Regions from separate parts of the Nonomuraea sp. NPDC049655 genome, predicted to be linked through region 1. Evidence: predicted binding sites of a transcription regulator. Region 1 holds the regulator's gene; each other region holds the start of a gene.
The links. The regulator HrcA, encoded in region 1, represses chaperone genes, less so after heat shock. The targets are predictions, from matches to a motif close to TTGGCACTCTCNNNNNGAGAGTGCCAA.

Region 1 (3,229 bases):
AGCAAATCACCCGCTGACCGCAAGGCGCTTACGCGCGCCGCTGCGCCGTACGAGGACGACGACGGTGCCGATGATGCCGATGAGCAGACCGGCGCCGGGGAACAGGAACAGCGCCGCCACCCCGCCGAACAGGCCGCCCGCCGCGGAGAGCACGTCACGGCCCACGCCGAAGCGGGCCGACGACTCCTCCTGCGTGGCGCAGGTCAGCTGGTAGTCGCCCTTGGCGGGGGCGTTGACGGCGAGGATCTCCTGCCAGGTGGTGCCGCCGGCGCTGAGCGTCTGGGTGCCGGAGACCTTGACCAGCCTGGCCTGGGCCGGGCCACCGGAGATCTCGCACTGGTAGTTGACCCGCGTGTCGGTGGCGATGTAGACGGCCGGGCGCTTGGCGGGGTCGATCGCGACCTTCACGCTTTCGCCCGACGCGAACGTGCTCGTCGGGGCCATGTCCGAGACGCTGCTCAGCACGCCGCCGGCGAACACGACCACGCCCACGACGCCGAGCACGACGGCCACGGCCCACACGACGGCGATCCACCACAGGCGGGGCTTGATCGCCTTGCCGTCGATCCTGGCCGGGAACTGCGGCTGGCCGCCGTACTGGTTGTGGGGGCCGTACTGGTCGGGGTGGGCGTACTGGTCGGGCTGGGCGTACTGGTTCTGCTGGCCGTACTGGTTCTGCTGGCCGTACTGGGGCGGGGGGCCGTACTGGGCGGGCGGCTGTTGCTGCTGGTAGGGCGGCTGGCCGTGCTGCTGGGGCTGGTACGGGGGCTGGGCGTACTGGTTCGGCTGACCGTAGTAGGGACCCTGCCCCTGGGGCGGTCCGTACTGCGGGGGCTGGGAATTGTCGGTCATGCGGCAAGTGTGAGGCCTGTCGCTTGTAAGTCGCTAGCAACAGGATGGGACCTGGTGTTATCGCACCTTGTGGGCGAGAGCCGTACACTTGGCACTCGGGAACACGGAGTGCTAGACCTGTCGTTTCCCTGTTAGGCAGAGGCAGGAGGTGAGCACGTGCTCGACGAACGGAAGCTGGCGGTGCTCCGCGCCATTGTCGAAGACTACGTGTCCACCAACGAACCGGTGGGCTCCAAGGCGCTGGCGGAGCGCCACAACCTCAAGGTCTCCCCGGCAACGGTCAGGAACGACATGGCCGCTCTGGAGGAGGACGGGTACATCACCCAGCCGCACACCAGCGCGGGCCGCGTGCCGACGGACAAGGGCTACCGCCTGTTCGTCGACCGGCTCTCGCAGGTCAAGCCCCTGTCGGGGGCCGAGCGGCGGGCGATCGAGACCTTCCTCGCCGGCGCGGTCGACCTCGACGACGTGGTCTTCCGCACCGTGCGGCTGCTCGCGCAGCTCACCAGGCAGGTCGCGGTCGTGCAGTACCCGACGCTGACCCGTTCCACGGTCAGGCACGTCGAGCTGGTCCCGCTCAACGAGCGGCGGGTCATGCTCGTGCTGATCACCAACACCGGGCGCGTCGAGCAGCGCGTGATCGAGCTGCCCGAGGTGGTGGAGGACGACCGCATCGCCCATCTGCGCGCGGTGCTCAACTCCTGCCTCGACGGCTGCGGGCTGAGCAACGTCCCCGAGCTGGTCGCCGACCTGCCCGAGCGGCTGCCCGCCGAGGACCGGCCCGCCGTGGCCACGATCCTGTCGGTGCTGCTCGAAACCCTCGTCGAACGCCATGACGAGAAGATCGTGTTCGCCGGCGCGGCCAATCTCGCGGGCGCCGACTTCGCCACCGGCCTGCGCGACGTGCTGGAGGCGCTGGAGGAGCAGGTCGTGCTCATGCGGTTGCTCGGCGAGACATCCACAGACACCCCGTCCGCGCTCACCGTGCGCATCGGCTCGGAAAACCCCTACCTTCGCGGCACGTCCATCGTCGCAACCGGATACGGTTCTGGCGACAACCAACTGGCCCGGCTCGGCGTGCTGGGTCCCACCAGGATGGACTACCCCGTGACGATGGGCGCCGTACGCGCGGTGGCACGCTACGTCAGCCAGATCCTGGCTGCATCTTAAGAGGTCGATAAGTGGCAAACAGCGACTACTACGCCACCCTCGGGGTGCGCCGTGACGCCAGTCAGGACGAGATCAAGAAGGCCTACCGCCGCCTCGCCCGCGAGCTGCACCCCGACGTGAACCCCGATCCTGAGACCCAGGAGCGGTTCAAGGAGATCACGCAGGCCTACGAGGTGCTGTCCGATCCGAACAAGCGCCAGATGTACGACCTGGGCGGCGACCCCTTCGGCGGCGGCGCGGGTGCGGGCGCGGGCGCCGGCGGCTTCGGCGCGGGCTTCCCCTTCAGCGACATCATGGACGCCTTCTTCGGCACCGCGGGCGGCACCCGCGGGCCGCGCTCGCGCGCCAGGAGGGGCCGCAACGCCACCATCCGGGTCGAGCTCGACCTGCGCGAGACGGCGTTCGGCACCACCCGCGAGCTGGTCGTGGACACCGCCGTGCTGTGCGAGGTGTGCCACGGCGCCGGCGCGGCCCCCGGCACCCACCCCGACACCTGTGACATGTGCAACGGGCGCGGCGAGATCTCCCAGGTCACCCGCTCGTTCCTGGGCCAGGTCATGACCTCGCGGCCGTGCCCCCAGTGCGGCGGCTTCGGCAGCATCATCCGCCACCCCTGCCAGGAGTGCTCGGGCGACGGCCGGGTGCGCACCCGCCGTACGATCAAGGTCCGCATCCCCGCGGGCGTCGAGGACGGCACCCACATCCAGCTCGCCGGCGAGGGCGAGGTCGGCCCCGGCGGCGGCCCGCCCGGAGACCTGTTCCTGGAGATCGTCGAACGCGCGCACGAGATCTTCGAGCGGCGCGGCGACGACCTCCACTGCACGGTCCAGATCCCGATGACGGCCGCCGCGCTCGGCACCATCCTCGCCGTCGAGACGCTCGACGGCTCCGAGGAGATCGACGTGCGCCCCGGCACCCAGTCCGGCCAGGTCATCACCATGTACGGGCGCGGCGTGCAGCGGCTCAACGAGTCCGGCAGGGGCGACCTGCTCATCCATGTCAACGTCGAGACCCCGATGCGGCTCGACCAGACGCAGGAGGACCTGCTGCGCGAGCTGTCCAGGCTGCGCGGCGAGGAGCGGCCGCCGGGAAAGTTCGCCCCGGGGCAGCAGGGTTTTTTCTCCCGCCTGCGTGACGCCTTCAACGGCAGGTGACGATCACCCGTGACCGTCCCCGTGTTCCTCGCCGAGGACCTCAACGGCGCCGA
Region 2 (3,229 bases), on a different contig from region 1:
GAACTGCAGGGACGTGGACGCCTCGAACGACAGCCGCAGGATGAAGTCACGGTCGAGGCGCTCGCCCGGACGCAGGCGCACGGTGTGGCCGTCCTCCTCGACCACGTGCAGGCTGGAGGCCACCTCCCGCAGGTCGAGCCCGGAGGCGTCGACGCGGGCGGTGAGCGAGAGGCGCACGGGGCTGGGGAAGCCGGGCAGCAGCACCGGCGGCGTGATCCTCGACGCGTCGGGGACGGCGTCGGTGTCCGGCGCCACGCCGGAGCCCGCCGGGTCGCTGTCGAGCGGGGTGCCCGGGACGTACCGCGGGGCCACGACGAGCGGGAACCGGAAGGTCGCCGCGCCGTCCTCGTAGGGGAGGGGCTGGCTCATGGTCAGCCTGATCGAGACGCGTTCGCCGGGCAGGATGTTGCCCACCCTGATGGTGAAGACGTCGGGCCGGTCCTCCTCGGCGATGGCCGCCCGCCTGCCCTCGCGCAGCGCCTGGTCGTAGTCGGCCCTGGCCTGGCCGCGCTCCTTCAGCACGCCCTCCACGACCCGGTCGTCGGCCTCCATCCTGAAGGCCGTCACGGCCGCCCGGTCGGGCAGCGGGAAGACGTAGGTCGCCTCCAGCGTGACGTCGAACGGGTTGCGGAACCCCTGCTCGACCTCGACCCCGGCGACGAGCCCGGCGATGTCGGCGTGCACGTCCACGCTGTCCAGCGGCAGGTTGCCGCGCTCGGTCAGCAGCGCGCCGAACCCGGCCTCCGGCACCGGCAGGCACCGTGCGGGCTCCAGCGAAGTGATCTTCACAGCAGTCTCCTCTCTACGAGCACCGCGAGCAGCGGCCCAGCCGCCGCCAGCACCGCCTGAACGTCGTCCTCGGACGGAGGCCGCCCCCCGTCCCACACAAGGCGCACCCCGTCCGCGAGCACGACCCCCGCGGCCGGCCCGCCCCCGGCATGCCCCGCTCCGGCGTCGGCGGGGCGTTCGCTCCCGGCGGGGGCGCGGCGGGCCGGCCGCTCGGCCCAGAATCTCTCACGTCCCGGCTCGCCGCCGCCCGCGGCCCGCCCGCCCGGCGGGCGTCCCGCCGCACGCGCCTGGCCGTCGAAGGCCCCGTTCGCCTCGCCGCCGGACGTCACGTTCGTCGTCGTGGCGATGACGGACGCGGGCCCCGCCGAGCGCGGGCTGTCCGGCGGAGAACCGGGGACCGCCCGCCCGTCACCCACGGACGGCACGTCGGCGAGCCCGGCGGCCGCCGCCAGCGTGGCGTTCGTCGCGCCGGCCAGCGCCGTCTGGATCTCGGCGATCGAGTGCCCCGCCGCCTGCATGCGCTTGACCGCCACCAGTTGCAGCAGGTGCCGCCGGCCGTAGCGGGCGATCCTGCCGCGCCGGGTCAGGGGCGGGTCCACGAGGCCGATGGTGGTGTACCACCTGATCAGGCGTTCCCCGGGCACGTCGCGGACCCGGCCGTTGACCGGCTGGGCGCCCGCGCGCAGCGCCCGCGCCGCGTGCTCGGCCAGCTCGCCGATGGTCCAGGTGTCGCTCATACCTCCACAATGACACTGTCACTATTACACTGTCAACGACCGAAAGATCGGAAGAATCCAGCCCCGGCTGGCGTTCTAAATAGGCATAAGCACCACTGAAGGGGAGGAAATACGACATGGCTACGATCACCGGTCCGCTCTCGGGTGAAGCCAAGAACACTGTCGCCGAAGCCCTGCAGGACGCCCTGGTCGATCTGATCGATCTGTCGCTGATCGCCAAGCAGGCGCACTGGAACCTTGTCGGCGCCCATTTCCGCCCGATTCACCTCCAGCTCGACGAGCTGACCGACCTGGCCCGTGCCCACATGGACACCATCGCCGAGCGGGCGGTCGCCCTCGGCGTGAACCCCGACGGGCGCTCGGCGACCGTCGCCAAGTCCACCCGGCTCCAGCAGCCCGAGCGCGGCTGGCTGGAGGACGGCAAGGTGGTGGCGACGATCACCGACATCCTCGACGGCATCAGCAAGCGCATGTACGAGCGCATCCGCGCCACCGACGAGGCCGACCCGGTCAGCCAGGACCTGCTCATCGCCGTGACGCAGGACATCGACAAGCAGCACTGGATGTTCCAGGCCCAGCGCTGACCGCGCGCGGCCGCCGGCCGCACCACCCGAAAAGCCCGGGCACGCCCACAGTGCCCGGGCTTTCGCGTGTCCGCCCCCAAGGTGGGCGATCTTCCGTCCGGTGGGTACGGACTGTCACGCATCGTCCAGGGGCCGACGGCGATCTCACGCCACGACGGAGCGCGGGGTTTGCGCAGAGTTTGATGTCACGAGTCCTTGCCATTCATGTCGGTGCGGTCGACTAGCGTGGCACCTAGAGGGAGGCCCCACGATGTCCCACAAGACTCTCCTCCGCACGGGCCCGCTCTTGCAGGGCGGCATCAGCCCGTACGGGCCGCTCACGCCGGCGTCCGCCGACGGGCTCGCGCTCCCGCCGGGCTTCACCGGCCGGGTGGTGGCCCGGTCGGGCGACAAGGTGGCCGGGCTCACCTGGCACGCCGCGCCCGACGGCGGCGCCTGCTTCCCCGACGGCGCAGGCTGGATCTACGTCTCCAACTCCGAGCTGCCCCTGCTCGGCGGCGCCTCCGCGCTGCGCTTCCACGCCGACGGCACGGTCGCCGACGCCTACCGCATCCTGTCCGGCACCGACCTCAACTGCGCGGGCGGCGCCACGCCGTGGCACACCTGGCTGTCGTGCGAGCTCGGCGACCGCGGCCGCGTCTTCGAGTGCGACCCCTACGGCGCCCGCGCCGCCCGCCCCCGCCTGGCCATGGGCCGCTTCCGGCACGAGGCCGCCGCCTGCGACCCCGAGCGGCGCGTCGTCTACATGACCGAGGACGAGCACGACGGCTGCTTCTACCGCTTCCGTCCCGGCGACTGGGGCGACCTGACGGAGGGCACGCTGGAGGTGCTGTGCGCGTCGGGCGGGTGGCGGCCGGTGCCGTCCCCGGCCGCGCTGCTCACCGCGGCCCGCCACCAGGTCGAGGACGCCCGCCACTTCGACGGCGGCGACGGCTGCCACTACGCGGGCGGCGTCTGCTACTTCACCACCAAGGGCGACACCGGCCTGTGGGCCTACGACGCCCACACCTCCACGCTCGACCGGCTGTGCGAGGGCGTGCGCGCGATCACCGCCGCCCCCTCGGGCGACCTCTACGTGGCCAGGGAGACGACGGAGATCGACGTCATCGCGCCCGACCG
Region 3 (3,229 bases), on a different contig from region 1:
GACCGGGTCACCTTGACGGGGTCGATGACACCCTGGGCGATCAGGTCGACGTACTCGCCGGTGGCGGCGTTGAGGCCCTGGCCGGCGGGCAGCTCGGCGACCTTGTGGGTCACCACGTAGCCCTCCAGGCCGGCGTTCTCGGCGATCCAGCGGGCCGGCTCGACCAGCGCGCGGCGCACGACGCCGACACCGGTGGCCTCGTCGCCGGTCAGGCCGAGGTCGTCGAGCTCCTTGCCCACGTGGATGAGGGCCGAGCCACCGCCGGAGACGATGCCCTCCTCGATCGCGGCGCGGGTCGCGGAGATCGCGTCCTCGAGGCGGTGCTTCTTCTCCTTCAGCTCCACCTCGGTGGCGGCGCCGACGCGCAGCACGCACACACCGCCGGCGAGCTTGGCCAGACGCTCCTGCAGCTTCTCGCGGTCCCAGTCGGAGTCGGACTGCTCGATGGCAATCTTGATCTCCTTGACGCGGTCCTCGATCGCCTGCTGGTCGCCGGCGCCGTCGACGATGGTCGTGGCGTCCTTGGTGACGACGACGCGGCGGGCCGTGCCGAGCACCTCGAGGCCGACGTGCTCCAGCTTGAGGCCGACCTCCTCGCTGACGACCTGGCCGCCGGTGAGGATCGCCATGTCCTGGAGCATCGCCTTGCGGCGGTCACCGAAGCCCGGGGCCTTGACGGCCACGGAGGTGAAGGTGCCGCGGATCTTGTTGGTGACCAGGACGGCCAGGGCCTCGCCCTCGACGTCCTCGGCGACCACGAGCAGCGGCTTCTTGGTCTGGGCGACCTTCTCCAGCAGCGGCAGGAAGTCGGCGATGGAGGAGATCTTGCCCTGGGTGAGCAGGATGTACGCGTCCTCCAGGACGGACTCCATGCGCTCGGGGTCGGTCACCATGTAGGCCGACAGGTAGCCCTTGTCGAACTGCATGCCCTCGGTGAACTCGAGCTCCATGCCCATGGCGTTGGACTCTTCGACGGTGAGGACACCGTCCTTGCCCACCTTGTCGAATGCCTCGGCGATCAGCTCGCCGATCTTGGCGTCCTGGGCGGAGATGGTGGCGACGTTGGCGATCTCCTTCTTGTCGCCCACCTCGCGCGCGCTGGCCAGCAGCCGGTCGCTGATCTCCTTGGCGGCCTTGTCGATGCCACGCTTGAGCGACAGCGGCGAGGCGCCGGCGGCCACGTTGCGCAGGCCCTCGCGGACCATGGCCTGGGCCAGCACGGTGGCGGTGGTGGTGCCGTCGCCCGCGATGTCGTTGGTCTTGGTGGCAACTTCCTTGGCGAGCTGGGCGCCGAGGTTCTCGTAGCGCTCCTCCAGCTCGATCTCACGAGCGATGGTCACACCGTCGTTCGTGATCGTCGGCGCACCGAACTTCTTGTCGATGACGACGTTACGGCCACGCGGGCCGAGGGTTACCTTCACGGCGTCCGCGAGGGCGTTGACACCGCGCTCAAGCGCGCGACGGGCGTCCTCGTCGAACTGCAGGATCTTCGCCATGCTGAAAGTCCTCTCCTGGCGTCGAAAGCCCCGGGCCCTCAAGAGCGCCCGGGGCTCGACACAACCGGCTTACTTCTCGATGATCGCGAGAACGTCGCGGGCGGAGAGCACGAGGTACTCCTCGCCGCCGTACTTGACCTCGGTGCCGCCGTACTTGCTGTAGAGGACGACGTCGCCCTCGGAGACGTCGAGCGGAATACGCTTGTCGCCGTCCTCATCCCAGTTGCCGGGGCCCACCGCGAGGACCTTGCCCTCCTGCGGCTTCTCCTTGGCGGTGTCCGGGATGACCAGACCGGAAGCGGTGGTCTGCTCTGCCTCAAGCGGCTGAACCACGATGCGGTCGCCGAGCGGCTTAACGGGAACCTTGGTGGCGGTCGTCACGATCGGACCTCCCCTTCAGATTTGAATGATCTAGAAGAGGCGACCAGCGGGGCCTGCCGTCGCGGGTGTCAGACCTGCCTCGTCGCACGTTGGCACTCTCAAGGTGAGAGTGCCAACAGGAAACATATGCAAGAGGGCCTTGACAGTCAACACGAACGCGTCTGCTCAGAGCGATCAGACGTAGGAACCCTCGGTCAGATCGGCGACGACGCCGGGCCGGGAGGGGTTCCAGCCGAGTTCGGCGCGCGTGCGTGTCGCGCTGATGCGCTGGCCGAGCGCCAGGGCCTCGGCGAAGCCCGCCCCCAGCACCTGGGCCGCCTCGGCCTGCGGCCAGGGCTCTGCCTGCGGCTTGACGCCGGCGGACCGGGCCGCCGCCTCGGCCACCTCGGCGACCGGCACGGCCTCCTCGCTGATGCCGTGGTAGACGCGGGCGCCGCCCCTCTCCAGGACGGCCACGACGAGCTCGGCCAGGTCGTCGACGTGCACGAACGTCCAGGTGTGCGGCTCGCCGCCGGCGGTGACGTAGACCCCGGCGCCGCGCTCGGCGGCCTGCGCGCGCATCATGGCGGGGATGCCGCCGCCGCGCCCGTGGACGACGCCGGGCCGGATCACCGAGCCGCCGCCGTCGATGACCAGCTGCTCGATCTCGTGCCGGTACGCCACGAGCTGAATCGGGTCGGCCGGGCTGTCCTCGTGCCCGTCGGCGGTGGCGCCCAGCACCCACACGCCGCTGGTGAAGACCACCTTCCGGCCCGACGCGGTGAGCACGCCGATCGCGGCCAGGTCGGCCTCCTTGTCGCCGCCGAGCTGGGCGGCGACCACGATGGCGTCGATGTCCGGGGTGATCGCGGCGGCCAGCCCCGCGACGTCGGCCAGGTCTCCGTGACGCTCGTCCGCCACGCCCGGCACCCGCCGGGAGCCGTCGGCGGCGGGCCGCACCAGAACGGCCACCTCGTGCCCCTGCTCGGCCAGCCGCTCGACCACCGCGCCGCCGATGTACCCCGTCGCGCCCAGCACCAGCACCTTCATGATGAACCTACCTCGAAAATTTCTACGTTGAACATTTCGACGTCGTGGACAGTACCGCACGACGCCGAACATTTCAACGTCGAAGCTTTGATAGGGTGAGCCCCGTGGATGACGCGGTGGACGTGATTCTCGGACAGTGGGCGCGGACACGGCCCGACGTCGACGTGTCCCCGATGGGCGTGATCGGCCGGATCTCACGCGCCTCGCGCCTGCTGGAGCGCGGCGTGAAGGACTTCCTGGCCGAGCACGGGCTGGAGGCGTGGGAGTTCGACATGCTGGCCACGCTGCTGCGCAGCGGCGCCGACGCCACGATGTGCATGAAG

Region 2: ACIBQ6_RS17720 (DNA starvation/stationary phase protection protein) is a predicted target of HrcA. The motif match lies at 1,536-1,562, and genes of this name have one in related genera.
Region 3: groES (co-chaperone GroES) is a predicted target of HrcA. The motif match lies at 1,967-1,993, and genes of this name have one in related genera.

The regions. Positions count from the first base shown of each region.
Region 1 covers NZ_JBITLS010000007.1:213,108-216,336, reverse strand. The annotation lists gene ACIBQ6_RS23820 (hypothetical protein) at 7-852, opposite strand; gene hrcA (heat-inducible transcriptional repressor HrcA) at 1,009-2,022, shown strand; gene dnaJ (molecular chaperone DnaJ) at 2,034-3,176, shown strand; gene ACIBQ6_RS23805 (16S rRNA (uracil(1498)-N(3))-methyltransferase) at 3,186-3,229, shown strand, end outside.
Region 2 covers NZ_JBITLS010000005.1:150,216-153,444, forward strand. The annotation lists gene ACIBQ6_RS17710 (VIT domain-containing protein) at 1-789, opposite strand, end outside; gene ACIBQ6_RS17715 (helix-turn-helix domain-containing protein) at 786-1,526, opposite strand; gene ACIBQ6_RS17720 (DNA starvation/stationary phase protection protein) at 1,643-2,110, shown strand; gene ACIBQ6_RS17725 (alkaline phosphatase PhoX) at 2,361-3,229, shown strand, end outside.
Region 3 covers NZ_JBITLS010000015.1:56,027-59,255, reverse strand. The annotation lists gene groL (chaperonin GroEL) at 1-1,496, opposite strand, end outside; gene groES (co-chaperone GroES) at 1,566-1,880, opposite strand; gene ACIBQ6_RS39375 (NAD-dependent epimerase/dehydratase family protein) at 2,052-2,906, opposite strand; gene ACIBQ6_RS39370 (MarR family transcriptional regulator) at 3,011-3,229, shown strand, end outside.